3 regions of the Pseudomonas sp. MOIL14HWK12:I2 genome follow, and region 1 is predicted to be linked to each of the others. Evidence: predicted binding sites of a transcription regulator. Region 1 holds the regulator's gene; each other region holds the start of a gene.
The links. The regulator FliA, encoded in region 1, starts transcription of late flagellar genes. The targets are predictions, from matches to a motif close to CTAAAGTTTNNNNNNNNNNNGCCGNTAA.
Positions count from the first base shown of each region.

Region 2: a site for FliA is predicted at 1,676-1,703, ahead of motA (flagellar motor stator protein MotA). Genes of this name have one in related genera too.
Region 3: a site for FliA is predicted at 4,519-4,546, ahead of PSK12I2_RS0118840 (methyl-accepting chemotaxis protein). Genes of this name have one in related genera too.

Region 1 covers NZ_AZOA01000009.1:173,735-183,919, reverse strand. Annotated here, with positions in the region: gene fliQ (flagellar biosynthesis protein FliQ) at 1-69, shown strand, start outside; gene fliR (flagellar biosynthetic protein FliR) at 73-849, shown strand; gene flhB (flagellar biosynthesis protein FlhB) at 862-2,010, shown strand; gene sodC (superoxide dismutase family protein) at 2,003-2,530, opposite strand; gene flhA (flagellar biosynthesis protein FlhA) at 2,780-4,882, shown strand; gene flhF (flagellar biosynthesis protein FlhF) at 4,893-6,221, shown strand; gene fleN (flagellar synthesis regulator FleN) at 6,314-7,144, shown strand; gene fliA (RNA polymerase sigma factor FliA) at 7,141-7,881, shown strand; gene PSK12I2_RS0107915 (chemotaxis response regulator CheY) at 7,969-8,343, shown strand; gene PSK12I2_RS0107910 (protein phosphatase CheZ) at 8,363-9,151, shown strand; gene PSK12I2_RS0107905 (chemotaxis protein CheA) at 9,178-10,185, shown strand, end outside.
Region 2 covers NZ_AZOA01000014.1:119,197-129,381, reverse strand. Annotated here, with positions in the region: gene PSK12I2_RS0113655 (rhodanese-like domain-containing protein) at 1-67, opposite strand, end outside; gene PSK12I2_RS0113650 (HDOD domain-containing protein) at 127-1,644, opposite strand; gene motA (flagellar motor stator protein MotA) at 1,762-2,613, shown strand; gene PSK12I2_RS0113640 (flagellar motor protein MotB) at 2,613-3,773, shown strand; gene PSK12I2_RS0113635 (nitroreductase family protein) at 3,937-4,536, shown strand; gene rsgA (small ribosomal subunit biogenesis GTPase RsgA) at 4,585-5,607, opposite strand; gene PSK12I2_RS0113625 (class I SAM-dependent methyltransferase) at 5,702-6,472, shown strand; gene orn (oligoribonuclease) at 6,523-7,071, shown strand; gene PSK12I2_RS0113615 (trimeric intracellular cation channel family protein) at 7,088-7,702, shown strand; gene PSK12I2_RS24615 (PAAR domain-containing protein) at 7,800-9,671, shown strand; gene PSK12I2_RS0113605 (DUF2931 family protein) at 9,668-10,185, shown strand, end outside.
Region 3 covers NZ_KI783313.1:542,224-552,408, reverse strand. Annotated here, with positions in the region: gene PSK12I2_RS0118860 (ABC transporter permease subunit) at 1-1,404, shown strand, start outside; gene PSK12I2_RS0118855 (AAA-associated domain-containing protein) at 1,418-2,725, shown strand; gene PSK12I2_RS0118850 (sensor histidine kinase) at 2,752-3,810, shown strand; gene PSK12I2_RS0118845 (response regulator transcription factor) at 3,807-4,448, shown strand; gene PSK12I2_RS0118840 (methyl-accepting chemotaxis protein) at 4,589-6,217, shown strand; gene PSK12I2_RS0118835 (HD-GYP domain-containing protein) at 6,404-7,618, shown strand; gene PSK12I2_RS0118830 (VOC family protein) at 7,652-8,275, opposite strand; gene PSK12I2_RS24140 (helix-turn-helix domain-containing protein) at 8,458-8,871, opposite strand; gene PSK12I2_RS0118820 (aromatic alcohol reductase) at 8,964-9,926, shown strand.

The sequences.
Region 1 (10,185 bases):
TGGATGGTCCGGCAACTGATGGAATTCATCCAGACCTCGGTCGCCAACATCCCGCGGCTGATCGGCTAGCCCATGCTCGCCCTCAGCGACGCCCAGATCGGCGGCTGGGTCGGCAGCTTCCTGTTTCCGCTGTTTCGCATCGCCGCGCTGCTGATGACCATGCCGATCATCGGCACCACCCTGGTCCCGGTGCGGGTGCGGATGTATCTGGCCCTGGCCCTGAGCCTGGTGCTGGTGCCGACCCTGCCGCCGATGCCACAGGTGGATGCCATCAGTCCCCAGGCGCTGCCGCTGATCGTCGAACAGATCCTCATCGGCGCGGTGATGGGGTTCAGCCTGCAGCTGTTCTTCCATGTCTTCGTGGTGGCGGGGCAGATCATCTCGACCCAGGCGGGTCTGAGCTTCGCGTCCATGATCGACCCGGTCAACGGCGCCTCGGCCCCGGTCATGGGCCAGTTCTTCACCATGCTGGTGACGCTGCTGTTCCTGGCCATGAACGGCCATCTGGTGGTGTTCGAGATCCTCGCCGAAAGCTTCGTTACCCTGCCGGTGGGCGATACCCTGAGCGTCGAGCACTTCTGGCAGGTCGCCGGGCGGCTGGGCTGGGTCATGGGCGCCGGCATCCTGCTGGTGCTGCCGGCCATCACCGCGCTGCTGGTGGTCAACATCGCCTTTGGCATCATGACCCGCGCCGCGCCGCAGCTGAACATCTTTTCCGTCGGCATGCCGCTGATCGTGGTGCTGGGCATGGTCATCGTCTGGCTCGGCACCGCCGACATCCTCTCCCACTATGAAAGTCTCGCCAGCGAGGCGCTGCAGTGGCTGCGCGAACTCGCCCGAGCCCGCTAGGAGATATGCCGCATGGCTGAATCCGATGGCGAAGACCGTACAGAAGACCCCACAGAGAAACGCAAGCGTGATTCCCGGGAGGAGGGGCAGCTCCCGCGATCACGCGAACTCGGCACGGTGGCGGTCATGCTCTCGGGGGTCGGCGGCCTGCTGATGTACGGCGCCTTCCTGGGCGGCAAGCTGCTGGAGGTGATGCGCAGCAATTTCTCCCTGCGGCGCGAAGAGGTCATGGACGAACGCTTCATGGGCACCTTTCTGCTGGCCTCGGGCAAGGCGGCGATGATCGGGATGCTGCCGATGATCGCCTTGGTGGTGATCGCCGCCATCGTTGGCCACATCGCCCTGGGCGGCTTCCTGTTTTCCGGCAAGATGCTGGCGCCCAAGCCGAGCCGGATGAATCCCATGTCCGGGATCGCCCGGATGTTTTCCAAGAATTCTCTGGTGGAGTTGCTCAAGGCCTTGGGCAAGTTCTTCATCATCCTCGGCGTATCGGTGCTGGTGCTGATGAGCGAGCGCACGGCCCTGTTGCAGATCGCCAAGCTGCCGACCGAGCAGGCGCTCCTGCACAGCATGCAGGTGGTGGGGCATGCCACCCTGCTGCTGGCCCTGGGGCTGCTGATCATCGCCGCGGTGGACGTGCCCTTCCAGATCTTCAGCAATCGCAAGAAGCTGATGATGACCAAGCAGGAGATCAAGGACGAATACAAGGACGCCGAGGGCAAGCCCGAGGTCAAGGGCAAGATCCGCCAGATGCAGCGGCAGATGGCCCAGCGTCGGATGATGGCCGAAGTGCCCAATGCCGATGTGGTCATCACCAACCCGACCCACTTCGCCGTGGCGCTCAAGTACGACGCGGCCAAGGGCGGGGCGCCGGTGCTGGTGGCCAAGGGCAGCGATTTCACCGCGCTGAAGATCCGCGAGATCGCCCAGGAACACCAGGTCTCGCTGCTGGAGTCGCCAGGGCTGGCGCGCGCGGTGTATTTCTCCACCGAGGTGGATCAGGAGATTCCGGCCGGACTCTATGTGGCCGTGGCCCAGGTCCTGGCCTATGTCTATCAGCTCAGGCAATTCCGGGCTGGACGCGGGCGCAAGCCCAAGTTGTCCGATCTGCCCATCCCGCCGGATCTGCGGCGGGATGAGGAGGGGAAGGCGCCTACTTGATGACGCCGCAGGCGACGCGTGCGCCGCCACCGCCCAGCGGCTTGGGCTGGTCGGCGTAGTTGTCGCCACCGGCATGCACCATCAACGCATGGCCCTTGAGCTCTTCCAGGCGCTTCAGGCGGGGCGCCAGCACCGGCTGGGTGGCCTGGCCGTCGGCGGTCACGTAGAGCGCCGGCAATTCGCCCAGGTGGCCGTCGTCCGACCAGGGCGCGCTGTGCTTGCCGGTGTTACGCGGATCCAGATGGCCGCCCGCCGCGCCCCCTGCGGTCAGGGTGCCGTTCACCTCGGCCGCGCCGCAGTTGGGCTTGGTGTGGACGTGGAAGCCATGGATACCGGGCTCCAGGCCCTTGAGATCCGGCGTGAAGACCAGACCGTACTTGGAGCGGGTCACCTGCACGCTGCCGACACTTTCGCCCACACCGTCGGTCGTGACCTTGTTCAGCGGGATCGTCAGGGATTCGGCTGCCTGGGCGGTGCCGACCAGGCAGGTGGCCAACAGGGTCGCGGTCCAGATTTTCATGGTGATGTTCCTCGGATAGGCGCGCTAGCGCGGGTCCCTAGACAGACTCATGGCCTCCGCCCACGGTTCAGCCGACGAGTCCGGCGATCCGTAACCAGTCCTGTATCACCTCTCGGAAAACCTCGCTGATTCAAGGTCTTGAGCAGTTGGCCCGGAGCTTGCTCAAGCCCCTGCGAACAGTGCGCCGCGTCAACTTTCCGTGACGACGGCACCGGCAAGCGAGGAATGGGTGTGAAAGTCGACAAATCCATGATGATGGGCAACATGCGCGGTCTGGCTCGCGGCAATCTGGGCGTGCCGCTGGCCGTCCTGGCGATGCTCGCCATGATGACCCTGCCGATGCCGCCGTTCCTGCTGGACGTGCTGTTCACCTTCAACATCGCCCTGTCAATCGTGGTCCTGCTGGTCAGCGTCTACGCCCTGCGGCCGCTGGATTTCGCGGTCTTCCCGACCATCCTGCTGGTGTCGACCCTGCTGCGCCTGGCGCTGAACGTGGCCTCGAGCCGCGTGGTGCTGTTGCACGGCCAGGACGGTCACGACGCCGCGGGCAAGGTCATCCAGGCCTTCGGCGAGGTGGTGGTCGGCGGCAACTACGTGGTCGGTGCGGTGGTGTTCGCCATCCTCATGATCATCAACTTCGTGGTGGTGACCAAGGGTGCCGGCCGCATCTCCGAGGTGTCGGCGCGTTTCACCCTGGACGCCATGCCCGGCAAGCAGATGGCCATCGACGCCGACCTGAACGCCGGCATCATCGACCAGGCCGAAGCCAAGAAGCGCCGGACCGAAGTGGGCCAGGAAGCCGACTTCTACGGTTCCATGGACGGTGCCAGCAAGTTCGTCCGCGGTGACGCCGTCGCCGGTCTGCTGATCCTGTTCATCAACCTTATCGGCGGCATGGCCATCGGTATGGCCCAGCACGGTCTGCCGTTCGGCGAAGCGGCGCGCATCTACGCCCTGCTGACCATCGGTGACGGCCTGGTCGCCCAGGTTCCCTCGCTGCTGCTGTCGGTCGCCGCGGCCATCATGGTCACCCGGGTGTCCTCCGCCGAAGACATGGGTCAGCAGGTCAATCGTCAGATGTTCGCCTCGCCCAAGGCGCTGGCGGTCTCGGCTTTCATCATCATCGCCATGGGCCTGGTGCCTGGCATGCCGCACCTGCCGTTCCTCGGCCTGGGTGGCGCCGCCGCTGCCGGTGCCTGGCTGATCTACAAGCGTCAGCGCCAGGCCAAGCAGACCGCCGAGGTCGAAGCCAAGAAGCAGCAGGACCTGGCTCCCGTGCAGCGTCCGGCCGAGGCCAAGGAGCTGGGCTGGGACGACGTCACCCCGGTGGACATGGTCGGTCTGGAAGTCGGCTATCGGCTGATCCCCATGGTCGATCGCAACCAGGGTGGCCAACTCCTGGCGCGGATCAAGGGCGTGCGCAAGAAGCTGTCCCAGGACCTCGGTTTCCTCATGCCGTCGGTACACATCCGCGACAACCTGGACCTGCTGCCCAACGCCTATCGTCTGACTCTGATGGGCGTCAGCGTGGCCGAGGCCGAGATCTATCCCGACCGCGAACTGGCCATCAACCCCGGTCAGGTCTATGGCTCCCTCAACGGCGTCGCCGCCAAGGATCCGGCATTCGGTCTGGAGGCGGTCTGGATCGACGTCACCCAGCGCGACCAGGCCCAGTCCCTCGGCTACACCGTGGTCGATGCCAGCACCGTGGTCGCCACCCACCTCAACCAGGTGCTCTTCAAGCACGCCCACGAGCTGATCGGCCACGAGGAGGTCCAGCAACTGCTGCAGGTACTGGCCAAGAGTTCGCCCAAGCTGGCCGAGGAGCTGGTGCCCGGCATCGTCTCCCTGTCGACCCTGCTCAAGATCCTCCAGCAACTGCTGCAGGAGCAGGTCCCGGTCCGCGACATCCGTACCATCGCCGAAGCCATCGCCAACGTCGGTCCGCGGAGTCAAGATCCCGCCGCCATCGCCGGTGCCGTACGGGTCGCCTTGTCCCGCGCAATCGTCCAGAACATCGTTGGAATGGAGCCTGAGCTGCCTGTTATCACCCTTGAGCCAAGGTTGGAACAGATGTTGCTAAGTAGTATGCAGAAGGCCGGTCAAGGCGCCGAGGACGGCATGTTCCTCGAGCCTGGCATGGCTGAAAAACTGCAGCGTTCCCTCATCGAGGCAGCGCAGCGTCAGGAAATGATGGGTAAGCCAGTGGTGCTGCTGGTAGCCGGTGCGATCCGCGGGATGATGTCCCGCTTCGCGCGGATGGCGGCGCCGAACATGAGTGTACTGGCCTACCAGGAAATTCCGGACAACAAGCAGGTCACCATCGTCGCTACCGTTGGCCAGAATGGCTGAGGTCTAGATCATGCAAGTCAAACGTTTCTTCGCCGCCGATATGCGTCAAGCCATGAAGCTGGTACGCGACGAGCTGGGCCCGGATGCCGCCATCCTCAGCAACCGCCGGGTCGCCGGTGGTGTCGAGCTGACCGCGGCGCTGGACTACCAGGCTCCGGCACCGGCCGCGCCCAACGCGGAGCTGCAGGCGGAGTTGCGCAAGACCCATGCGAAGATCGCCCAGGCCCATGCCGACCTCAGCATCCGCGCGCCGGGCGTGCCCTCGGCCGCACCCAAGGACAAGCAGCTGCTCGGCGCCATCAGCGCCGCCGACAGCCGCCGCGAGCCGGTGATCGCCCCGCCGCGTGCGCCCCAGCCGGCCGCTGCCGCCCCTGCCGCCAGCGCCGCGCCGGAAGACCGTCGCGCCCTGGAAGCCATGCGCAGCGAACTCAGCGGTCTGCGTGAACTGCTGGAAGTCCAGCTCGGCTCCATGGCCTGGACCCAGGTGCAGTCCACCCGTCCGCAGCAGGCCGGCCTCTGGCGTCGTCTGCAGCGCATGGGTCTGCCGGCCGATCTGGCCCGCCACCTGCTCGACAGCGTCGCCAAGATCCAGGACCCGCGCCATGCCTGGCGCATGCTGCTGGCCAACTTCGCCCAGCTGGCCAAGACCACCGATGCCAAGATTCTGGAGGAGGGTGGTGTCGTCGCCTTCGTCGGTCCGGCCGGCATGGGCAAGACCACCACCCTGGCCAAGCTCGCCGCCAGCTACGTGCTCAAGTACGGTCCCCAGAGTCTGGCGCTGGTCAGCATGGACAGCTTCCGCATCGGTGCCCAGGAGCAGATCAAGACCCTTGGCCGCATCCTCGACGTGCCGGTGACCCTGGTCGACCCGGGCCAGTCCCTGGCCCAGGCGCTGGCACCCCTGGCACGCAAGCGCCTGGTGCTGATCGACACCGCGGGCATGCCCGCCAATGATCCGGCGCTCAAGGTGCAGCTCGAAGCCCTGGCCAACCGCCAGCTGAAAATTCGCAACTATCTGGTATTGGGTGTCACCAGCCAGAGCCAGGTGCTCAAGGCGGCCTACCACAGCTATCGGCGCTGCGGCCTGAGCGGCTGCGTGCTGACCAAGCTGGACGAAGCCGCCAGTCTCGGCGAGGCCCTGGGTCTGGCCATCAGCCAGCGCCTGCCGGTGGCCTACATTGCCGACGGCCCGCGCATCCCGGACGACCTGCATCCGGCCCGCAGCCACCAGCTGGTGAGCCGCGCGGTGAGCCTGCAGGCCCCCGAGGAACCGAGCGAAGAAACCATGGCGGGCATGCTTGCCGGCCTGTATCAGAGCAATGCCCGCCGCGCCGGTTAGCGCAGACGAACGGTAGTGGTGCATCGCATGCCTGGGCACGCCAAATGCACTTGGTCTAAAGTGTGACGGATTTCAATCAAAGGTATCAGGCAATGGGTAGCATGCATCCCGTCCAAGTCATAGCGGTCACGGGCGGTAAAGGCGGTGTCGGCAAGACCAACGTGTCGGTCAACCTGGCCTTGGCCCTGGCCGATATCGGGCGGCGCGTCATGCTGCTCGACGCCGACCTGGGCCTTGCCAACATCGACGTTCTGCTCGGCCTGTCGCCCAAGCGCACCCTGGCCGACGTCATCTCCGGCGAGTGCGAGCTGCGCGACGTGCTGCTGCACGGCCCGGGCGGCATCCGCATCGTCCCGGCGGCCTCGGGCACCCAGGCGATGGTCAATCTGACGCCGGCCCAGCACGCCGGTCTGATCCAGGCCTTCAGCGACATCAGCGAAAACCTCGACGTGCTCATCGTCGATACCGCGGCCGGCATCGGCGACCAGGTGGTCAGCTTCGTTCGCGCCGCCCAGGAAGTCCTGGTGGTGGTGTGCGACGAGCCCACCTCCATCACCGATGCCTACGCCCTGATCAAGCTGCTCAATCGCGACCATGGCGTCACCCGTTTCCGGGTCCTGGCGAACATGGCGCTGACGCCCCAGGAAGGTCGCAATCTCTTTGCTAAGCTGACCAAGGTGACCGACAGATTCCTGGATGTCGCCCTCCAGTATGTGGGCGCCATTCCGTTCGACGAGGCGGTGCGCAAAGCCGTGCAGAAACAGCGCCCCGTGTTCGAAGCCTTTCCGCGTGCCAAGGCCTCGCTGGCCTTTCGTGCGGTAGCTCAGAAAGTCGATGGCTGGCCGTTGCCCGCCAATCCGCGCGGCCATCTCGAGTTCTTTGTCGAGCGCCTTGTGCAACCAGCCATCGGTACCCACGCATGACAGCATCCAGCGGGCTTCGCATGTACAGCAAAACCTCGGAACGTACCCAGCAGGAGCAACTCATCAACCGCTATGCGCCGTTGGTGAAACGCATCGCCTACCACCTCCTGGCGCGATTGCCTGCCAGTGTGCAGGTCGAGGACCTGATGCAGGCCGGCATGATCGGCCTGCTGGAGGCCTCGCGCAAATATGACGCCGGCAAGGGTGCCAGCTTCGAGACCTACGCCGGCATCCGCATCCGCGGCGCCATGCTCGACGAGGTCCGCAAGGGCGATTGGGCACCACGCTCGGTGCACCGCAACACGCGCATGGTCACCGACGCCATTCGCGCGGTGGAAGCGCGCACCGGTCGCGACGCTAAAGATTCCGAAGTCGCGGCCGAACTTAAATTGAGTCTGGATGAGTACTACGGCATCCTTGGCGACACCATGGGGAGTCGCCTGTTCAGTTTCGACGACCTCATGGAGGGTGGTGAGCATGGGCTCGAGGAGAGCGGTTCGCATGAACTCGAACCCGGTCGCGGTCTGGAGGACGAGCGCTTCCGCAAGGCCCTGGCCGACGCCATCGCCAATCTTCCGGAGCGTGAACGTCTGGTGCTCTCGCTGTATTACGACGAGGAACTCAACCTCAAGGAAATCGGCGAGGTGCTGGGCGTGAGCGAGTCACGCGTCTGCCAACTTCACAGTCAATGCGCGGCACGCCTGCGGGCGCGGCTGGCGGAATGGCGTTCGCGTTAACCGGCTGGTACTCAGGCTACTACGATTGCTTAGACGCGCCTTGCGGCGTGTGTGCGGATTAGGACGGAGGTCGACTTGGACAAGAACATGAAAATCCTCATCGTGGACGATTTTTCCACGATGAGACGCATCATCAAGAATTTGCTGCGCGATCTGGGATTCACCAACACCGCCGAAGCGGACGACGGCAACACCGCGCTGCCGATGTTGCAGAGCGGCAACTTCGATTTTCTCGTCACCGACTGGAACATGCCCGGCATGACCGGCATCGACCTGCTGCGCCAGGTGCGCGCCGATGCGCGCCTGAAGACCCTGCCAGTGCTGATGGTGACCGCCGAAGCCAAGCGCGAGCAGATCATCGAAGCCGCTCAGGCCGGCGTGAACGGCTATGTGGTCAAGCCTTTCACCGCCCAGGTGCTGAAAGAAAAGATCGACAAGATCTTCGAGCGGGTGAACGGCTGAAGAAAGCCGCGGGGACGTTATGGATCAGCTTGGCTCCAACAGCTTCAGCGACTTCGAGTCGAATCTCAAACAGCACGCCCAAGAGCTGGTGAAATGCCTGGAAAGCGGCGATTTCACCCAGGCCGTGCACGTCATCAATGAACTCAACCAGTTGCGCGATCGGGGTCTCTACCAGGAAGTCGGCAAGCTGACCCGCGAGTTGCACAACGCCATCGTCAACTTCGAGATCGATCCGCGCGGCATGGCCGGCGAAGAGGTCTCCCAGATCAGCGATGCCACCGATCGTCTCTCCTACGTGGTGAAGATGACCGAGAACGCCGCCAACCGGACCATGGATCTGGTGGAGGAGAGCGCCCCGCTGGTAGGCAACTTCGGCGACGAAGCCCGGGCCGTGCATGCCGACTGGAAGAAGTTCATGCGCCGGGAAATGGGCGCGGACGAATTCCGCGAGCTGGCCAAGCGCGTCGACGCCTTCCTCAGTCACAGCGAGAGCAGCGCCGAGCAATTGTCGGCCAAGCTCAACGACATCCTCCTGGCGCAGGACTACCAGGACCTTACCGGTCAGGTGATCAAGCGCGTGGTCAATCTCGTCGGGCAGATCGAGAAAGACCTCGTCAAGCTGGTGATGATGGCCAGCCAGGTCGATCGCTATACCGGCTTCAGTCACGATCACACCGCGCTGATCGAACAGAATCGAAAAGAAAAGACGATGAAGGGTGAAGGTCCGCAGATTCATGCCGATAAGCGTGAAGACGTCGTGGCCGCTCAGGTCGACGTCGACGATCTTCTATCCAGTCTGGGCTTTTGACCCAGACCCTCTTGGGGAGTGCAGGAATGAGCTTCGACGCCGATGAAGAGATCCTCCAGGATTTCCTGGTAGAGGCCGGCGAGATTCTCGAACAGTTGTCCGAACAATTGGTCGAGCTGGAAAGCCGCCCGGATGACATGGATCTGCTGAACGCCATTTTCCGTGGCTTCCATACCGTAAAGGGCGGTGCCGGTTTCCTGCAGCTCCATACCCTGGTCGAGTGCTGCCATATCGCGGAAAACGTTTTCGACATCCTGCGCAAGGGCGAACGCCGCGTGGATGCCGAGCTGATGGATGTGGTGCTGCAGGCACTGGATTCCGTCAACGAGATGTTCGGTCAGGTCCGTGAACGCGAAGAGCCGACCCCGGCCTCGCCCGAATTGCTGGCGGCCCTGGCCCGCCTGGCCGAGCCCGCCGGCAGTGCGCCGGCGCCGGCTGCGGTTGCGCCCGTGGCTGCCGCTCCGGCAGTGGTCGCGGAACCGGCTCCGGTCGCCGCTGCGGCGGCCGAGCCGGAATTGAGCGATGCCGATTTCCAGAATCTGCTCGATGCCCTGGGCAGCGAGCCGAGCGCGGCAGCGGAAACGCCGGCAGCCGCCGGTGGCGACGACATCACCGATGACGAATTCGAAGCCCTGCTCGACCAGCTGCATGGCAAGGGCAAGTTCCAGGAGGCGCCGGCCGCCGCGCCAGTTGCCGCTGCGGCCCCTGCCGCGGCCGCGCCCGGTGGCGACGACATCACCGACGATGAATTCGAGGCCCTGCTCGACGAATTGCACGGCAAGGGCAAGTTCGTCGCCAGCGAAGCCGCGGCACCCGTCGCTGCAGCCCCGGCCGCAGCGGCTCCGGCAGCCGCAGCGAGCGGTGACGAGATCACCGACGACGAATTCGAATCCCTGCTCGACGAATTGCATGGCAAGGGCAAGTTCAGTGGTCCCGCGGCAGCCGCGGAAGCGGTAGCCGCTCCGGTGGCCGCTGCGCCGGCACCGGTGGCCGCACCTCAGCCGGCGGCTCCCGCGCCTGCGCCGAAGCCGGCG
Region 2 (10,185 bases), on a different contig from region 1:
CGGGCGCATCCAGGCGCGCCGCGAGATCGGCCGGTTCGATCACCAGGGGCAGGGCGGAAAAGGGCATCGCGGATTTCCCGTCGGTCCGTAGCAAAGGTGAAGTGTACCGAGGTTGACCGGCCAGCGTCAGGTCGGTCGTACCCGCGGACGATTGGCGAAGGTGCCGATGGCGCGCTCGATGCAGGTGAAGGTCTTGTCCAGCGCCGCGGTCCGACGGGGATCCTCCGGCTGCAGTTCGCTGTCCAGGATCGCCAGCAGCACCACCCGCTCGCCAAAGCCCAGACTGCGCAGCCAGAGCCGTTCGTTGCTGAACAGCCGGCGCAGATCGGCGGGCAGGTGTGGCGCGAAACGCGCGCGGTTGCCGTCATCGATGCGCAACTGGCCGGGGCTGCCGAACAGCTTGGCCAGCAGCGGATGGCTGGCGATGTCCAGTTGCAGGCCGGGGGCGTCGTCCAGGCCATGGTGCAGCTGGACATTGCCCTTCTGGCCGTTGCGATCCGGGGTCAGCAGCAGCAGCCGCGGCAGGCCGCAGGCCACCAGCGCCTGGCGGGCGCAATCGAACAGCTGGGGCAGGGTGGCGAAGGCGCTGGGCGTGTGCAGCAACTGCTCGCAGAGTCCGCGCCAGCGCTGCGCCTGACTCTCGCTGGCGACCTGGACCCGGGGCACCGGCTTGAGGCGCCGTTCGCCCGGCGGCCAGACCAGGCCTTCGGCCGGGTGCCAGAGGCCGGGTCGGGCATGGCGCTGGGCGTCCTGCACCGCCAGTTCGTGGCTGCGACTCTGCACCCGTGCCAGTGGCAGTTGCAGGTAGAGGGCGCTGAAGCGCTGCCAGCGCAGGGTGTGGGGACCGTCCCAGGCATGGTGGCTGGCCAGCGCCAGGCCGTTGGCCAGGAGGATGGTGTTGCCGGGATGGGTCAGCCAGCGCCGTAGCGTGGGGTCGTCGTCGAGGCGCTGCTGCTGTTCGAGGGGATCGTCGCCATGGGCGATGTGCAACGCCCTGACCAGTTGCCGGCGATCCTGGTCCAGCAGCCGATAGCCTTCGACGATCCACTCGGGCAGCTGCCAGTGACGGGCCAGCGCCTGGCACAGGCGGATCGCCGGCACGCCGAGCAGCTCGCGCTCGACCTTTATCGCCGGTTCGCCTTCGCCCAGCACCCGCCGCTCCCATTCCTCGAAGAGTTCCGGATAGCGGGTCGCCAGCGGCCAGAGCGGCGCCAGAAAGAGCAGGGCGGCCAGGCGGATGTCCGGCCACAGTCGCGCCAGGGGCACGCCGAACAGGCCCAGCCCCAGGGTCATGGCGTGCTGGCTGACCAGGCACAGCTGGCGCAGCGGACGCGGCAGGCGTTCCTCGGCCAGGGTCGGCTGGCGGGCGATCAGGTATTCCGCCGGGCCGAGTCCGACGCGGCCGAGCACGGCTTCCAGACTGGCGGCCGGATCGCCGAGGCTGGCATGGCCGCGATTGGCCTCGCGCAGCAGGGCCAGCGCCAGGGGGGGTGACTCGCAGAGCCGTTCGGCGATCTCATGCAACGCCAGACGGCCATCGGCCAGGGCGCGGCGCAGACGCTCCGCGGTGGCGGTGGCCACCGGCAGGCGCACGCCTTCCAGGTGTTTGACCCAGTCTTCGACGGTGTTCGGGCGGCTGGACATACGACGGTCGCCTTGAAATTTGATGAAAGGCCTTCAGTCCGGGGCGCCGGGTCCGATAAAGGGGGCGTGAGGGTGATTCCCCGGCTCAATTTTCCTTAGCACACAGTATTCCCAACCATGGCAAAAATCATCGGCATCATCGTGATATTCGCGGCTGTCCTCGGCGGCTACATCCTCGCGCATGGCAAGATCGCTGCGATCATCCAGCCGCTCGAGGTTCTGATCATCGGCGGTGCCGCCCTGGGGGCCTTCCTGCAGGCCAACCCGGGCAGCACCTTCATGCAGGTGTTCAAGAAGTCGCTGAAGATGTTTGGCAATCGCTTCACCCACGCCTTCTACCTGGACGTGCTGAAGCTGCTCTACGAGATCCTCAACAAGAGCCGGCGCGAGGGCATGATGTCCATCGAGGCGGATGTCGAGGATCCCAAGGCGAGTCCGATCTTCAGCAAGTACCCGAACATCCTCAAGGATGAGCGGATGACCGCCTACATCGCCGACTACCTGCGGCTGATGTCCTCCGGCAACATGGCGCCCCACGAGCTGGAAGGCCTGTTCGACATGGAACTGGCCGGCATCAAGGAAGAGCTGGAGCATCCGTCCCACGCGGTATCGCGGGTCGCTGACGGCCTGCCCGGCTTCGGCATCGTCGCCGCGGTACTGGGCATCGTGATCACCATGGGCATGCTCGGCGAGGGCGACCAGGCGGCCATCGGTGGCCACGTGGGTGCGGCCCTGGTGGGGACCTTCCTCGGTATTCTCGCGGCCTACGGCTTCTTCGGTCCGCTGGCGACCTGCCTGGAGCACGACGCCAAGGAAGAACTCAATGTGCTGGAGGCCATCAAGGCCTGCCTGGTCGCCGCTGCCAGCGGCATGCCGCCCACCGTCGCCGTGGAATTCGGCCGCAAGGTGCTGTTCCCGGCGCACCGGCCGTCCTTCAGTGAACTCGAGCAGGCGATGCGGGGCAGCTGATGGACAACAACCAGCCGATCATCGTCAAGCGCGTCAAGAAGAGCGCCGCCGGCCACCACGGCGGCGCCTGGAAGATCGCCTTCGCCGACTTCGCCACCGCCATGATGGCGTTCTTCCTGGTGCTCTGGCTGATGTCCTCGGCCACCCCGGAACAGAAGAAGGCCATCGCCGGCTACTTCCAGGATCCGATCGGCTTCACCGAAAGCGCCAGCCCCTATGTCATCGACCTGGGCGGTACGCCGACGCCGGCGCCCGACCGCACCCTGAATCCCGAGATCCAGGCGCAACCGGATTCGACCCAGAACAAGGTCAACCCGGACATGGAGGAGCGCGCCGACCCCAACGATTCCAACCGGGTGCAGCCCGACCCGACCCAGGCGCCGGACAGTTCGCCGGATCGCCAGCCGAATGCGGCGGCGCAGAAGGATCAGAACCAGCAGGCCCAGAAGATGGATGCCAGCCAGGCGGAGAAGATCGCCGAGCAGGTCGACAAGGAGCGCCTGGAGCTGTTGCTGCAGGAGCTGCAGAACAAGATCGAGCAGAATCCGGAATTGCAGAAGTTCAAGGACCAGATCCTGCTGGAAATCACCCAGGACGGCCTGCGCATCCAGATCGTCGATGCCGAGAACCGGCCGATGTTCGACTCCGGCAGTCCGCGGCTGAAGTCCTATTTCGAGGACATCCTGCTGGCCATGGCCGACACCATTCGCCAGGTGCCGAACAAGATCAGCATCAGCGGCCATACCGATGCGGCGCGCTACAACGGCAAGGGCGACTTCAGCAACTGGGAGCTGTCCGCCGGTCGTGCCAACGCCGCCCGCCGGGCGCTGATCGCCGGTGGCTATCCGGAAGAGCAGGTGGCGCGGATCGTCGGCTATGCCTCCTCGGCCCCCTTCGATCGCGAGCATCCGCTCAATCCGGTCAACCGTCGCATCGACATCATCGTGCTGACCAAGAAGGCCCAGCAGGCCATCGAGGGGCGCGCCGGCGGCAACCAGGCACCCAAGCCCGCGGCCGGCGCCGCCCCGACGGCGAGCCGGAGCGGGGTCTCCAGCGGTGGCGTCAGCGCCACCGGCAACCTGGCGCAACCCATCAACAACGCGGCCTTCAAGCAGCAGATCAATGCCTTCGATGCGGGTGTCATCCAGAGCAAGCCCTGAACGGTCGCGCTGATAGATAGGAAAATTCGCTGCTAGCGTTCGGTTTTTTCGTCCGTTGACGTGAAGACGGCTGGTTAAGCTGCAGGGGTTTCATGACGGATCGGGCACCTTGCGCCCTCGTGCGCGGTCTCCCGATCTCCGATTCCCTTGCAGGAGCCTTCCGATGAGCAACGCCTTTATCGACACCATCAAGCGCCGCCGCAGCCAGTACGCGCTGGGCAAGAATCTGCCGCTGGCCCAGGACCAGGTCACCGCGCTGATCCAGGAGGCCGTCAAGCTGTCGCCCTCCGCCTTCAATTCGCAGAGTTCGCGCGCGGTGATCCTGTTCGGCGCCGAGAGCGACAAGTTCTGGGGCTTCGTCATGCAGGCGCTGCGGCAGATCGTGCCGGCCGACGCCTTCGCCGCCACCGAAGGCAAGATCAACAGCTTCGCCGCCGGTGCCGGCACCGTGCTGTTCTACGAGGATCGGCATGTGGTCGCCGGCCTGCAGGACAAGTATCCGGCCTACGCCGACAACTTCCCGATCTGGTCGGAGCAGGCCAGCGGTATCGCCCAGTTCTCGGTGTGGACGGCCCTGGCCAATGCCGGTATCGGCGCCAGCCTGCAGCACTACAATCCGCTGCCCGACGCCCTGGCCGCCGCCGAGTGGAAGCTGCCGGAGACCTGGCACCTGCGCGCCCAGATGCCCTTCGGCTCCAACGAAGGCGACTTCCCCGAGAAGGGCTTCATGGACGACGCCGAGCGCTTCCGCGTCCTTGGCTGATGGTCCTCGACTGATAGAGCAAAACGCCGGGCTTGCCCGGCGTTTTGCTTAGTAGCGCGACTCGCCTTCGAGGCTGGCCAGGATATGCCGGTAACTGGCCATCCGCTGCGGATGGATGTCACCGCGCTCCAGGGCAGCGAGCAGGGCGCAACCGGGCTCCCGCTCATGCTTGCAGTCGCGGAAACGGCAGTGGCCCAGGTAGTCGCCGAATTCCTTGAAGCCAGCTTCGACATCATCACGGCTGACGTGACTGAGGCCGAATTCGCGGATGCCGGGCGAGTCGATCAGGTCGCCGCCGTCGGGAAAGTGGAAGAGCCGGGCGGTGGTAGTGGTGTGGGTGCCCTTGTTGGTCAGCTCGGACAGCGGGCCGACGCGGGTATCGACTCCCGGCAGCAGGGCATTCACCAGCGACGACTTGCCCACCCCGGACTGACCGACGAAGACACTGACGTGCTCGTCCAGGGCACTCTTGAGCTGGTCCATGCTCAGGCCATTGTGGGCCGAGACCTCCAGCAGCGGATAGTCCAGTTCGCGGTAGATGCCCAGCAGGTCGTCCAGCGCCGGGCCGTTGTGCTCGTCGATCAGGTCGGCCTTGTTGAGCAGCAGCAGCGGCTGGATGCCGGCGTGCTCGGCGGCCACCAGGTAGCGGTCGATGAGGTTGGCGTGGGGCGTGGGCAGCGGGGCGAAGACGATCACCAGGCGGTCGACGTTGGCCGCCACCGGCTTGAGCAGGCCGCGCATGTCCGGCCGGCAGATTTCCGAACGCCGCGGCAGCTGGGCGACGATGACGCCATTGCCCTGGAGGCTGGCGCGAAACACCACCCGGTCGCCGGTGACCAGGGTCGGCAGGTTGGCACGCAGGTGACAGCGCTGCAGCTGGCCGTCGTCATCCTCGACCTCCACCTGAACGCCGAAGTGGGCGATCACCAGGCCCTGTTGCTCCGGGCCCAGGTCGCCGCCCTCGAGTTCGTCGATCAGCTTGGATTCGCGCTTTTCCGCGCGGGCGGCGCGTTCGGTCTGGATTTTCTCGATCCGCCAGCTCTGGCGACGGGTCAGGTGGCGTTTGGCCATGGGATGTCCGCGGGTTTCAGGACCGCTGAGTCTAGCATTGGCCGCCTCCCCCGGATTACCTAAACTTGGCGTACCTCGTCGCTTCGGAGCCCCCATGCTGGCCCATCTCGCCTCGCGCTATCCGCTGTTGCTGGCCGTGCTGGTGCAACTGGCCGCCCTGGTGGTCGCCGTCGTCGGCATCCGCCTGTGGGCCAGCTTCGCCGGCCAGCGCCCCTCGCTGCTGGCGCTGGTCTGCCTGCAGGCGGTACTGGCGGCCCTGCTGGGCGAGTTGCTGGGACTCGCCCGCTGGTGGGTCTTCATCAATCTGCTGTTCGCCCCGGCGCTCTATCTGGTCAGCGGTCGCGGGCTCTCGGCGGGCATCGCCGCGCTCGGCTTCCTGCTGCTGCTGCTGCTGAACTGGAACAGCCTGCGCGAGCGGGTACCGCTCTATCTCACCGGCCGTCAGACCCGTGAGCGACTGGCCGAACTGCTCGCCGAGCGCGAGCCGACCTTTCGCTTCGTCGACCTGGGCTGCGGCCTGGGCGATACCCTGGTCGATCTTTCCAGGCGCTTTCCGCAGGCCACCTTCGTCGGCGTGGAGACCGCGCCGCTGAGCTTCGCCCTGGCCTGGCTGCGCTGCCTGCCGCGGCGCAATTGCCAGGTGCGCTATCGCGATCTCTGGCGGGTGGAGCTGGGCGAGTTCGATGTCGTCTACTGCTTTCTCTCGCCGGCGCCCATGCCACGCCTGGGCGACAAGGCCCGCACGGAGCAGCGCGCCGGCAGCTGGCTGATCAGCAACACCTTCGAGATTCCCGGCCAGCCCGCGGATCGGGTGCTGGAGGTAGGGGACCTGCGCGGCAGCCGGCTGCTGCTCTGGCACCGTTAGGTGCGCGGCAGGCACGCTGCTACACTGGTGCCATCATCAAGGAGTTCACCATGACCGCCCCCAATCCTCAGCACCTGATCTGGATCGACCTGGAAATGACCGGCCTGGATCCGGATCGGGACGTGATCATCGAGATGGCCACCATCGTCACCGACAGCGATCTCAATGTGCTGGCCGAGGGCCCGGTACTGGCCATCCACCAGTCGGACGAGATCCTGGCCGGCATGGACGAGTGGAACACCCGCCAGCACGGCGGCTCGGGCCTGACGCAGCGGGTGCGCGAAAGCACCGTCGACACCGCCCAGGCCGAGGCCCTGACCCTGGACTTCCTGCGTCAATGGGTGCCCAAGGGCAAGTCGCCGATCTGCGGCAACAGCATCTGCCAGGATCGGCGCTTTCTCTATCGCCGCATGCCGGAGCTGGAAGCCTACTTCCACTACCGCAACCTGGACGTCTCCACCCTCAAGGAACTGGCCGCGCGCTGGGCGCCCCATGTGCGTGACGGCGTGAAGAAGAGCGGCAGCCACCTGGCGCTGGACGACATCCGCGATTCCATCGCCGAGCTGCGTCACTACCGCGAGCACTTCATCAAGGTCTGACGGCCACCCGTCCGTGCTGCTGTCCATCCTCTACCTGGTCGCCATCACCGCCGAAGCCATGACCGGCGCCCTGTCCGCGGGGCGTCGCGGCATGGACCTGTTCGGCGTGGCGCTGATCGCCAGCGTCACCGCCCTCGGCGGCGGCTCGGTGCGTGATGTGCTGCTGGGGCACTATCCGCTAGGCTGGGTAAAGCACCCGGAGTACCTCGCGCTCACCGTCGGCGCGGGCCTCGCCACCGTGGCCATCGCGCGGGTCATGCGCTATCTGCGCCGGTTGTTCCTGGTGCTCGACGCCCTGGGCCTGGTGGCCTTTACCGTGATCGGCTGCCAGGTGGCCCTGGAAATGGGCCTGAGTCCGGCCATCGTCATCGTCAGCGGCACCCTGACCGGCACCTGCGGCGGCATCCTGCGCGACATCCTCTGCAACGACGTACCCCTGATCCTCAGGCGCGAGCTCTATGCCAGCGTGGCGGTACTCTCCGCCGGCTGCTACCTGCTCTGCCGCCCGTGGCTCGGCGAAGAGCAGGCACTGCTCATCACCCTGGCCGCGGGGCTGCTGCTGCGCCTGCTGGCGCTGAGATTCAACTGGCAGATGCCGACCTTCACCTATCCGGAAGATCCCCACGGCTAAGGCCGTGACGATTTGCGCGGTATCGCGCTGAAAGTCTTGTCCTAGAGCCTTTTGTGCGGCATTTTTCAGGCCCCAGTTACCGATAGGGAGATCGGTCATGTCTGGAAAGCCCGCTGCTCGCCTGGGCGACGCCGTCGCCTGCCCCAAATGTGGTTCCACCGCCCTGGTCCAGGGCTCCGCCGATGTCACCTTCGATGGCCTGCCCGCCGCGACCCTCGGCCATGCCTGCGGCTGTGGCGCGGCCCTGAGCGCCGCGGTCATCCCCAACGTCCTGATCAACGGCCGGCCTGCGGCGGTGCTCGGCAGCCTCACCAGCCATGGCGGTGTGGTGATCGGTGGTTCCGGCACCGTCATCATCGGCCTGAACGCCGGTGGCGCGGCCAAGGGCACCTGCGCAAGCCATGCAGGTGCTACCGGCCTGGCACCGGGGCAGGGCAAGCCTTCGGCGCTGCGCGACCGGGAGCGACAGGGCAGCGAGGGACCGGCCAAGCGCCCGGACAGCGCGCCCGTCGCCAGGGATGAAGTCGCCGAACAGGCGGAGCGCCCGCTGGAACAGCGCATCACCCTGCGCATCGGCGTCTTCTTCGACGGTACCGGCAACAACCTCTTCAACGCCGCCACCGGCGCCGCCTGCCGGGCGGGAGAGCAGGGGTTTAATGCCGATCAAGCCGAGAGCATCGCTCGGCGCTGCCAGGCGTTCATGGGCAATCCGGACAGCAGTTATGCCAATGCCGATACGAACATCGTGCGGTTGTATCGGCTTTATCAAGACGATACTCAGCGTGCCGTCGAGCAGGACGAAAAGTCAGCGGCTATTCCGGTCTATATCGAAGGTATCGGCACTCGGGCCGGACAACTTGATAGCGCCTTGTCGATGGGGACGGGCTTGGGTGCCAGTGGTGTGCTGGGATGTGTTCAGACGTTTCCCGCAGCCTTCGCCAAGCAGTACGTGCTGTTCCAACGCAACAACCCCGAGATTATCGTTGAAGCCGTCGAGTTCGATCTCTTTGGCTTCAGCCGAGGGGCTGCAGCTGCACGGCACTTCGTCAACGAGGTGCTCAAGACTAGCGGCGGTATTGCCGCCATGGGGTTGGCTCAGTGCTTTGCCTGGCAAAGCGCCAAGGTCAAGCTCAAGTTCATCGGCTTGTTCGATACCGTCACGGCCATAGCGGATCCCAGGCGAGGGGACTTTACCCCGACCAATATCGCCAACCCTGGCGTCAACCTCTATCTGCCGGCAGGATGTGCCGACAAGGTGGTGCATCTAGTTGCTCGTGACGAGCATCGGCGTAACTTCGCCCTCACCAGTGTTGCGCCCCAGCATCAAGAAATTGCCCTGCCGGGTGCTCATGCCGACTTAGGTGGAGGCTATGCGCCCGAGATGACCGAGCGCCTGCTGCTGACGCGACCGCGCGCCTCGCGAGAACGCTATGGCACCGACAGCCAGGCGGCCTGGAGCTATCGCCAAGCCCAGCGGGAGCTGGCGCAGTTGCAACGAGAGCCCTGGTACGACCCAGGCTCCACCACTTTGGCAATCGATACCTGGCGCAACAACTTGCCACGTACCCACGGCGAGTTGCCGGAAACCGAGGTTATCGCCGCGATCCGCCTGGAACGTCAGGTGCGCGGTGAGCTGTCCTTGGTCTACTTGCGTGTGATGCATCGCCTCGCCGTTGCCAACGGAGTGCTCCTGGCGGCCATCGATGAAGCTGATCCTGAATTACGCCTGCCCGATGAGTTGAAGGAGATTGCTACCAAGCTGCAAGCCAACGTCCAGGGTGTTCCGCTGCATATCGACCAAGCTGAGGCTCGCCTGCTGTTCGGTCGCTATGTACATCTTTCCGCTCACTGGAACGCGCTATTGGGTAAAGACCTTAGCAACCTGGGCATCTTCTTCGTCAACGCCCCTACGGCCGCTGGTAAACGCAACGTCTATCCCAACCGTCCCCAGGCAGGTTATCCCGAATGAATCGCTGGCTGCTGTGCCTTGTTCTCGCGCTCGGCCTCGCTGGCTGCCAATCCAGCGCCGTGCCAAAGCCTAAGCTTCCTTACGATGCTTGGTACCTGGGTTTTCTAGCACCCAATTACATGGAGGTCTGGTTGGAGTTGGCCAATGTCAGTGACATCGATGGCCGCTTTTTTCCTAATGCCATGGGTGGCGTAGTTGCCATGGGACAGCCCGCGAGTCTATCGGCAACTGCCACGGGCTGGCCTAAAAGAATCGGATCGGGCAAGGGTCGGTACCTGACGGGTATGAATCTGCCCCACATGGTAGCGCTACGCTGGCAATCGATGGTCGAGCCGCAGACCTATCAGGTGGTATTCGCCATCCCTGCCTGGGCGCGGGACAAAATGGTCCAACGTGTTTCAGGTCAGTGCCCAAGTGGATACCAATTTGATTATCGGGAATTTCTCACCATTGGTCTGGCACCTGGCGGCGTCGTTAAAGTGTGGATCATGGGCCCCTGCCAAGACCCCATCGA
Region 3 (10,185 bases), on a different contig from region 1:
ATCCTCGGCTTCCTGACCTTTACCGTGAGTTTCTTCCTGGGGCTCTTTCCCGGTCGCCAGCTGGGCGCCGAGTGCGCGGCCATCTTCGCCATCTTCACCAGCCAGGCCTGGAACATGGCGTTCGGCTTCTACCAGTCGCTGCGCACCGTGCCCGAGGACCTGCAGCAGGTGAGCCGCCAGTTCGGGCTGTCGCCCTGGCGCCGGTTCTTTCGCCTCGAGCTGCCGTTCGCCATCCCCGGCCTGGTGTGGAACACCATGATGTCCATGTCCGGCGGCTGGTTCTTCGTGGTGGCCTCGGAAGCCATCACCGTGGGCGACAACACCATCAACCTGCCTGGTATCGGCTCCTGGCTGGCGCTGGCCATCGCCCGGCAGGACATCGCCGCCATCGGCTGGGCGGTGCTGGCCATGGGCCTGGTGATCCTGGTCTACGACCAGCTGTTCTTCCGCCCGGTGGTGGCCTGGGCCGATCGTTTCCGCGTCGAGCAAACCGCCAGCCAGCAGGTGCCGCGCTCCTGGGTCTACGACCTGGTCCGGCGTGCGCGCCTGGGGCGCATGCTGGGCGGCTTCGGCAGCTTCTGCACCCAGCTCGCCACCCCGCGGATTCGCCGCGCATGGCCGCACTGGCACCTGGCGCCGCACCGCCGCGCCTGGCTGCAGCGCGGGCTGGACGTGCTCTGGTACGGCGCGCTGCTGGTGGTGCTGCCCTATGGCGTCTATGCGCTGTACCGCTTCATCGCCGCCGACGTCTACTGGGTGGAAGCGGTCGCGGTGCTCGGCCTGGGGCTGCTGACCATGGCCCGGGTGCTGCTGCTGATCGCCGTCGCCAGCCTGATCTGGGTGCCCATCGGCGTCTGGATCGGCCTGCGCCCGGGCTGGTCGCAGCGTCTGCAGGCGGTGGCCCAGTTCCTCGCCGCCTTTCCGGCCAACGTGCTGTTCCCGGTGGCGGTGGTGGGCATCGTCAGCTTCCACCTCAATCCGGACATCTGGCTGTCGCCGCTGATGGTGCTGGGCACCCAGTGGTACATCCTGTTCAACGTCATCGCCGGCGCCAGCGTGCTGCCCAACGACCTGCGCGAAGCGGCCCGGCTGTTCGGTCTCAAGCGCTGGCAGTGGTGGCGGCAGCTGGCCCTGCCGGCGATCTTTCCCTACTACGTCACCGGCGCCCTGACCGCCGCGGGCGGCTCCTGGAACGCCAGCATCGTCGCCGAGGTGGTGAGCTGGGGCAATGAACGCCTGCAGGCCCATGGCCTGGGCGCCTACATCGCGCAGATGACCACCGCCGGCGATTTCCCGCGGGTCGCCCTGGGCATCGTGGTGATGTCGATCTTCGTACTCGGTTTCAACCGGCTGCTCTGGCGGCCCCTGTATGCCTACGCCGAGCGGCGTCTGCGGCTCGACTAAGAGGAGAAGCGCCATGAACCTGACCACGCTGAATGCCCGTCCCCTGATCGATGTCCAGAACGTCCGCCAGCTCTATGGCAACGCCGGCGGCCCGGCCCGGATCGTGCTGGACGAAGTCTCCCTGACCCTGCACGAAAACGAGATCGTCGGCCTGCTGGGGCGCTCCGGCTCGGGCAAGTCGACCCTGCTCAGATCCATCGCCGGCCTGCTCACCCCCAGCGGCGGCACCGTCGACTTCCCGCCCAAGGACGACGGCCAGCGTGCCCGGGTCAGCATGGTGTTCCAGAGCTTCGCGCTGTTTCCCTGGCTGACCGTGCTGCAGAACGTCGAGATCGGCCTGGAAGCCCTGCACGTGCCGCTGGACGAGCGCCGTCGTCGCGCCCTGGCCGCCATCGACCTGATCGGCCTGGACGGCTTCGAAAGCGCCTATCCCAAGGAACTTTCCGGCGGCATGCGCCAGCGCGTCGGCCTGGCCCGTGCCCTGGTGGTGCACCCGGACGTGCTGCTGATGGACGAACCCTTCTCGGCGCTGGACGTGCTTACCGCCGAGACCCTGCGCACCGACCTGCTCGATCTCTGGGTCGAGGGGCGCATGCCGATCCGTTCGATCCTCATGGTCACCCACAACATCGCCGAGGCGGTGCTGCTCTGCGATCGGGTACTGATCTTTTCCAGCAATCCCGGGCGCGTCGCCAGCGAGATCCGCATCGACCTGCCGCAGCCGCGCAATCGCCACGATCCGGCCTTTCGCGAACTGGTGGAGGAGATCTATGTGCGCATGACTGGCGAGGCCACCCCGGCACCCCACGACGCAGGGGTTCCCGGCAATGGCCTGGGCATGCGGCTGCCGACGGTCTCGACGAACGCCCTGGCCGGCCTGCTGGAGGCGGTCCAGGCCGCGCCCTACGACGGTCGCGCCGACCTGCCGGAGCTGGCCGGCGGGTTGGGCTATGCGCTGGACGAACTCTTTCCCCTGGCCGAGGTGCTGCAACTGCTGCGCCTGGCGGTCCTCGAAGGCGGCGATCTGCGCCTGCTGCCGGCCGGGCGCGCCTACGTCGAGGCGGGGGTGGACGTGCGCAAGCAGCTGTTCGCCCGCCAGTTGCTCAACTTCGTGCCGCTGGTGGCCCATATCCGCCGGGTGCTGGACGATCGCCAGGGCCACACGGCGCCGGCGCGGCGCTTCCGCGACGAACTGGAGGACTTCATGGACGAAGCCGACGCCGCCCGCACCCTGGGCAGCGCCATCCAGTGGGGGCGCTATGGTGAGCTCTTCGCCTATGATCAGGCGGCCGATATGTTCAGCCTGGAAAATCCAGGTTAAGAGCGACCACGAACGAGAAACTGGCCATGGATCGACGCCCCTTCGCCACCACCACCCACTGGCTGCGGCTAGGGGGCCTCTGCGCCCTGGCGCTGGGCATCGCCCTGCTGGACACCTTTACCGACCGGGAGATCGCCATCGGCGTCTTCCAAGTGGTGGTGGTGCTTCTGGCGGCCGGCTTCCTGTCCGCACGCGGGGTCACGGTCACCGCCCTGGGCTGCACGCTGCTGGTGCTCTGCAGCTATGTCGCTACCCGCAGCGGCGACCAGGAGGCGGGGCTGGTCAACTGCATCATCAGCCTGCTGGCCATCGTCGCGGTCGCCGCCCTGTCGCTGCGCCTGGAGGCCGCCAAGCGCGCCGCCGATGCGGCCCGGACGCGTCTGGTCCAGGCCGGGCGCCTAAGCCAGCTGGGTGAACTGGCCGCGTCCATCGCCCACGAGGTGAATCAGCCGCTCACCGCCATCGCCGCCAGTGGCAACGCCTGCCAGCGCTGGTTGAGCAATCAGCCGCCGCAGGTGGAGCGCGCCGTGCAGGCCGCGCAACGGGTCATCGACGACGCCCACCGCGCCAGCGCAGTGATCGCCCGGGTGCGCAGTCTGGTGCGCCAGGCGCAGGTGGCCAAGGATTGGCTCAACGTCGCCGATACCGTGGAGAAGGTGCTGGATTTCGTCCGCGCCGAATTGAGCCAGCGCCAGGTCGCCGTGGAGGTGCGCCTGCAGGAGGGCCTGCCGCCGCTGCTGGCCGACGAAAGCCAGCTGCAGCAAGTCATCCTCAATCTGCTGCTCAACGCCCTGGACGCCCTCGAAGGGATACCGCCCGAACAGCGGCGGGTGGTCATCCAGGTGGGGCAGGATACCGCCGGCGCCATCCGCCTCGGCGTCGAAGACAGCGGTCGTGGCTTGACGCCGGTGGCGCGCGAGCAGATGTTCGAGGCTTTCTACACCACCAAGGCGCAGGGCATGGGCCTGGGCCTGGCGCTGAGTCGCTCCATCGTCGAAGCCCACGGCGGGCGGATCTGGGCCACCTCGTTGCCGGAGGGCGGCACCGGGGTCTACTGCAGCCTGCCCAAGGATCCACAACCATGACCTCAGCGAGCATGACCGGCCAAACCCAGCCCACCCTGGTCCACCTGGTGGACGACGACGCCTCGGTGCGCGCCGCCGTGGAAGACCTGCTGGCGTCCGTGGGGCTCGATACCCGCAGCTATGTCTCGGCCGCCGACTTTCTCGAGCGGGCCCGGCTGGACGCGCCGGGCTGCCTGGTGCTGGACGTGCGCATGCCCGGCATGAACGGCCTGGATCTGCAGCAGGAGTTGCAGCGCCGCGGCCTGGCGCTGCCGATCATCTTCATCACCGGCCATGGCGACATCCCCATGTCGGTCCGGGCGATGAAGCAGGGCGCCCTGGAATTCCTCACCAAGCCGTTTCGCGACCAGGACCTGCTCGATGCCATCGACCAGGCACTGTGCAAGGCGCAGGAGGCCCATGCCCAGCGCCGCCAGTTGCAGGACCTGCAGAGCCGCCTCGACACCCTCAACGACGGCGAGCGAGCGGTGCTGGCGCGGGTGGTGACCGGGCTGCTCAACAAGCAGATCGCCGCCCAGCTGGGGGTCAGCGAGATTACCGTCAAGGTGCGTCGCGCCGCCCTGATGCGCAAGCTGCAGGCCGGTTCCCTGGCGGAACTGGTGAAGATGGTCGAGCGGCTGGAGGCGTCGCGCGGCTAGGCCTTTCCTGTCGGGCGTACAGCCGCTGGACAGACACCGCAGCCGGGTTGTCGCGCCAATCGCTTGCGCGCTAAAGAAAGGCAATAGTCAGTCGATACGGGTTTTAGAGGATCGCCTTTCGCCGATCCAAGGAGCTCGTCTTGAACCTACGTCAGCTACGCATCGCCCCTCGCGCCATCCTCTGCTTCGGTGCGGTCACCCTGTTCGTGATGCTGCTCGGGGCCTTCGCCCTGGTCCAGCTCAAGGCCCTGCGCGCCACCGAGCAGGCGATGGAGGCCGAGTGGCTGGCAAGCGTCCAGACCACCGATGACATCCAGATCGCCTTGATGCACACCCGGCTGGAGAGCATTCGGCTGCTGGCCACTGAGGACAGCGCCGCCATGGCCATGGCAGCGCGGAAGATCCAGCAGAATCGCGATCTGATGAATGCGCGCACGGCCTATTACCGCGACCATCTGATCTCCACCGCTGAAGAGCGCGCCAATTTCGAGCAGGCCGCGCTGCAGATGAAAGGCTACCTGGACGGGCTGGATCGCATCGTCACCCTGGCCGCCAGCGATCGCGCCGAGGCCCTCAGGCTGGCCAATGGCGAGCAGCGCCAGCGGGCCGAAGGCTATCAGGAGCAACTGACCCGCCTGCGCGATTTCAACGGCGAAGGCGCCCGTCACGCGGGGGAGGCGGCCACCGGCATCTATGACCGCAGCGTCAGCATCGTGGTCGGCATCATGCTGCTGGCGGTGCTGGTGACCCTGCTGCTGGCCTGGCGTCTGACCCGTAGCCTGGCTCAGCCGATCGGCGACTCCCTGGCCGTGGCCAATGCCATCGCCCAGGGTGAGCTGACCGGCCGGATAGATCCCACGGGCAAGGACGAAGCCGCCGGCCTGATGCGCGCCCTGGCGCAGATGCAGGACAATCTCAAGGATACCCTCCACGGTATCTCGCGTTCGTCCGACCGCCTGAGTGATACCGCCCGCACCATGCACGCCGTCACCGACCAGGCCAGTCGCGCCCTGGCCAGCCAGAACGCCGAGATCGACCAGGCCGCCACCGCGGTCACCGAAATGAGCGCCGCCGTGGAAGAGGTGGCGCGCAACGCCTCGTCCACCTCCCAGGCCGCGCGGGAATCCAGTGCTGCGGCGGAAAACGGCAACACCAAGGTCGGCCAGGCCCTCGACGCCATGCAGCGTCTCACCCAGCAGGTGCAGTCGACCTCGGTCCAGGTCGAAGGCCTGGCCGGGCAGGCCCAGGACATCAGTCAGGTGCTCAGCGTGATCGGCGCCATCGCCGAGCAGACCAACCTGCTGGCGCTGAACGCCGCCATCGAGGCCGCCCGCGCGGGCGAGCAGGGCCGCGGTTTCGCCGTGGTCGCCGACGAGGTCCGCGCCCTGGCGCACCGCACCCAGACCTCGACCCGCGAGATCGAGCAGATGATCCAGGCGATCCAGAAGGGCTCAGCCGAAGCCGTGGATTCCATGCAGCTCAGCACCACCCAGGCCCACGCCACCTATGTGATCGCCCAGGAAGCCGGCACGGCCCTGAGCGACATCCTCCAGGCCGTGCGCCTGATCGACGAGCGCAATCTGCAGATCGCCACCGCCTCCGAAGAGCAGGCCCACGTCTCCCGCGAGGTGGACCGCAACCTCATCAGCATCCGCGATCTGTCGGTGCAGACCAGCGATGGCAACCGCGAAACCGTGGGCGCCAGCGAGCAGCTGTCGGAACTGGCCGGTGAACTGCAGACGCTGGTGCGCCGCTTCAAGCTGGCGTGAGGGGCAGGGCGCGCTGACGGCGGTCGCGCGCCCGCTCTTCTTACATTCGGTTACCTTTGGCCACCCTGTTTCGCCGGTTCATCGGCGCAAGCCCGCCGGGCGCTTTCCCGAGTAGTGGCTTTTTGGTATCAATGGTTATTGTAATACCTATTTAGTTTCGTCCCTCGACGCTCTCGCAGAGAAACCATGGCGCTGCCCGAATACAGTCTCAGAGTACCTGTCTCCCAATTGCAGCTGGGCATGTACGTCTGCGAACTGGATCGACCCTGGGCGGGCACGCCCTTCCTGTTCCAGGGCTTTCCCATCCAGAACGCGCACGACCTGCGCACCCTGCAGGAGACCTGCGAATTCGTCTGGGTGGATCGCCGCCAGAGCCATACGGTGACGCCGCTGTCCGCCAGCCTGTCGGCAGGCGCTCAGGCCAAGACCTATGCCATCGACTACCGGGATGAGGTCAAGACCACCGAACCGGTGTGGCGTGAAGCCCGGGCCGTGTCGATGCGCATGCTCGACGCCGTCAAGTTCGGCAAGGAACTCGACGTCGGCGAAGTGCGCCGCGCGGTCGGCGAGTGCGTCGAAAGCGTGCTCAAGCACCCCGCGGCCAGCCTCTGGCTGGCGCGCATCAAGCAGCGCGACCACTACACCGCGGAGCACTGCCTGCGCGTCTCGCTCTATGCCATCGCCCTGGGCAAGGCGCTGGGCCTGCTGCCTCTCGAACTGGAAGAACTCGGGGTGTGCGGCATGCTGCACGACGTCGGCAAGATCAAGGTGCCCGACGAGATCCTCAACAAGCCCGGCCGCCTGACCGACGAAGAATTTCGCATCATGCAGGCCCATACCACCTACGGCTATCAGTTGCTGATGGCCAACAGCGAGGTGCCGCCGGCCGCCGTCGACGTCGCCCATACCCACCACGAGCGCATGGATGGCAAGGGGTATCCCCGCCAGCTGCCGGCGCACCGCATCCCCTTCAAGGCCAGGATCATCGCCGTGGTGGACGCCTACGACGCCATCACCAGCGATCGCCCCTACAGCGAGGGCCGCTCCAGCCTGGAAGCCCTGCGCGTACTGTTCGAAGCCCGGGGCACGCAATTCGACGAAGTCGTCGTGCTGGCCTTCATCCAGCTGATCGGCGTCTATCCGCCGGGCGAGATCGTCGAGCTGAGCACCGGCGAGGTGGGCATCATCATCGGCTTCGACGCCGGCAGCAAATTGAAGCCCCGCGTGCTGATCGTGCTGGACGCCAGCAAGCAGCCGCGCCCGGAGCGGGTGCTCGACCTGGCGCGCAATCCGCTCGATGAGCAGGGCCGCCTGGTCAGCGTCCGCGAAGTGAAACCCTCGGGTGCCTATGGCATCGACATCGACGCCTACCGCGCCAAGGGACTGGTGGTGCCGGGCTGAACGGATGAGGGGTCGCCGTTTGGGGGCCGACCGTCAGAGGGTCTTCAGACCCGTCGGCGTCTCCAGGTAGGCCAGCAAGCCGGGTCTCTCCCCAGGCAGCACCGCGACGGGACCGGCAAAGCCGATCGCCTCCAGCTGCTGCCCGAGCCCCGCGGCATCGGGATGCCTGAGCTCCAGGCGCTGCAGGCGACAGCCCTGATCGATCAGCCCAGCCGCCGGGTGCCGGGCGTCGCCCCAGTCGATCAGGCTGGGCAGGACCCCGCCCAGTGGCAGCTGCCCATCGGCATGGATCGAGATCTGCCAGGCCAGCGCGCCGCGACTCATCGACTCGATGCGGCCGAAGGTCCGCGTGAGGTGCGCATCCGCCTGCGCCAAGCCCTGGGTCCCGGCCACCCAGTGGGCCAGGCGGGGCGCAGCGTCCGGTGCCAGCTGATCCAGTTCGAACCAGCGCGGTCTGGTCGGCGGCGGCGCGTCCGGGTCCGGGGCTATGACTTCCAGATAGCCGTCCCCCAGCCCCAGCAGCAGGTTGTGGGTACCCATGCGCGCATGCTGGCCGCCGGGCTGCAGCGCCACGCCGAGGCGCTCCCCGACATACCGGGCGCCCGCGGCCAGGGTCGGGGCCACGATAACCAGGTGATCCAGGCGGGAATGTCTCATGGGGAAGGCTCCTGAGCGGACAAGGTGGAGCACGAGAGAAGCGGCATTATCCGCCCAGGGCTCACTGGTGGGCCCGACTCAGGACACCAGCTGCCGTGGAGCGCGGTCGGTGGTCCTGGCGGTCCCACTCAGGTCCGAGGGTCTTCGCCAGTGGGCTCGTTCGGCATTGGTCTGGGCGATTGTCACGCAGGCTTCTCCGGGCCTCGCTCATCGAAGGCGCGGCGCGCGGCCCGGAAATCTTCCACATTCTCGATAACCCAGGTCCAGATGGGCGTCATCCGGAGCAGCAGGCTCATGCCCAGCGGCGTCAACTCGTATTCGACCCGGGGCGGGACTTCGTCGAAGTCGTGCCGCAGCAGCAGGCCGTCACGTTCGAGGGCGCGCAGGGTCTTGGTCAGCATTCGCTGAGTGATGCCCGACAGTTGCCGCGCCAGTTCGGCGTGCCGCATGACGCCATAGACCCCCAGCGCATGCAGGACCCCCAGGGACCAACGACTGCCCGCATGGGTCAGCACCTCGCGGCGTACGCCGTCTTCGTCCCGCCTGAGTGTCTGGCAGATGGCTTCGGACTGTTGGAGGAGTTCCAGATCGGTCATCTCGTCCCCTGGTATCACGCGTGTGCCTTCTTCTGAGCGCCGCTGGCGTCTGCCAGCATTCGCTCATCTTATACCTGACGTCAGGAGTCATGATGACTAACCAATTCCCTACCGCTACCCAATCCATTCTCGTGCTTGGCGCGGGCGAACTCGGCTTGCCGGTACTGCGCAATCTCGCCCGGCTTGCCAAGGAGAAACCCGGTTCGAAGGTGAGCGTGTTGCTGCGCCAGTCGACCCTCGACAGCCAGGACGCTGGCAAGAAAAGGGAGCTGGGCGAGCTGCGCGCGCTTGGCATCACCCTGGTGGCGGGCGACCTGGTCAAGGATTCCATCGCCGAACTGGCGGCGGTCTTCGCGCGATTCGATACCGTCATCGGCTGCGCCGGCATGGTCGCTGGCCGGGAAACCCCCATGAAGCTGGCGCGTGCGGCACTCGCCTCGGGTGTGAAGCGCTACTTTCCCTGGCAATTCGGGGTGGACTACGACGTCATCGGCCGCGGCAGCCCCCAGGACCTGTTCGATGCGCAACTCGAGGTGCGCGAATTGCTGCGCGCCCAGAGCCAGACCGAGTGGGTGATCATTTCCACCGGGATGTTCACCAGCTTCCTGTTCGAACCCGCGTTCGAGGTCGTCGATCTCGTGACGGACACGGTCAGGGCGCTGGGCAGTCTGGATACCCAGGTGACCCTGACGACGCCCGAGGATATCGGCAGGCTGACGGCGGAGATCGTGTTTTTCGAGCCGCGCTTTCGTAACGAGATCGTCTATCTCGCCGGTGACACCCTGGCCTATGGCGAGCTGGCCGGGCTGCTGGAGCGGGTGCTGCAGCGGCCCTTCAGCACCCAGGTGTGGACGCTTCCCCAGCTGCTCGATGAGCTGGAGAAAGAGCCTGACGAGCAGCTCAAGCACATCTGGAAGTATCGCGCCGTCTTCGCCCAGGGCCGCGGCGTCGCCTGGCCGATGGAGACCACCTTCAATGCCCGACACGGTTTCCCGGTGACCAGTGCTGAGCAGTGGGCGCGAGAGCACCTGGTCGAGGCCGGACGGGCCGAGTGAAGCATGCAGGACTTCGGGTCATTCCTTTCCTGCATAGCCAAGATTCCCTAGAGACGTAGGGCGGCTTCGGGTATTTCCGATAACGCCTTACCCGTCGCTTCTGCCCGTGCCGACCCTTCCGCATGCCGCCTTGGCCGAACGCGGCACCGAGATCTGCCCCCGGCAGCGGCGACTGGCGGACGAGGGGCGCAGGTTTCTGGACGCCTGAGTCGCGCAGAGCACCCTGAACGACGCCACATATCCGAGAGCGTCCCGTGCT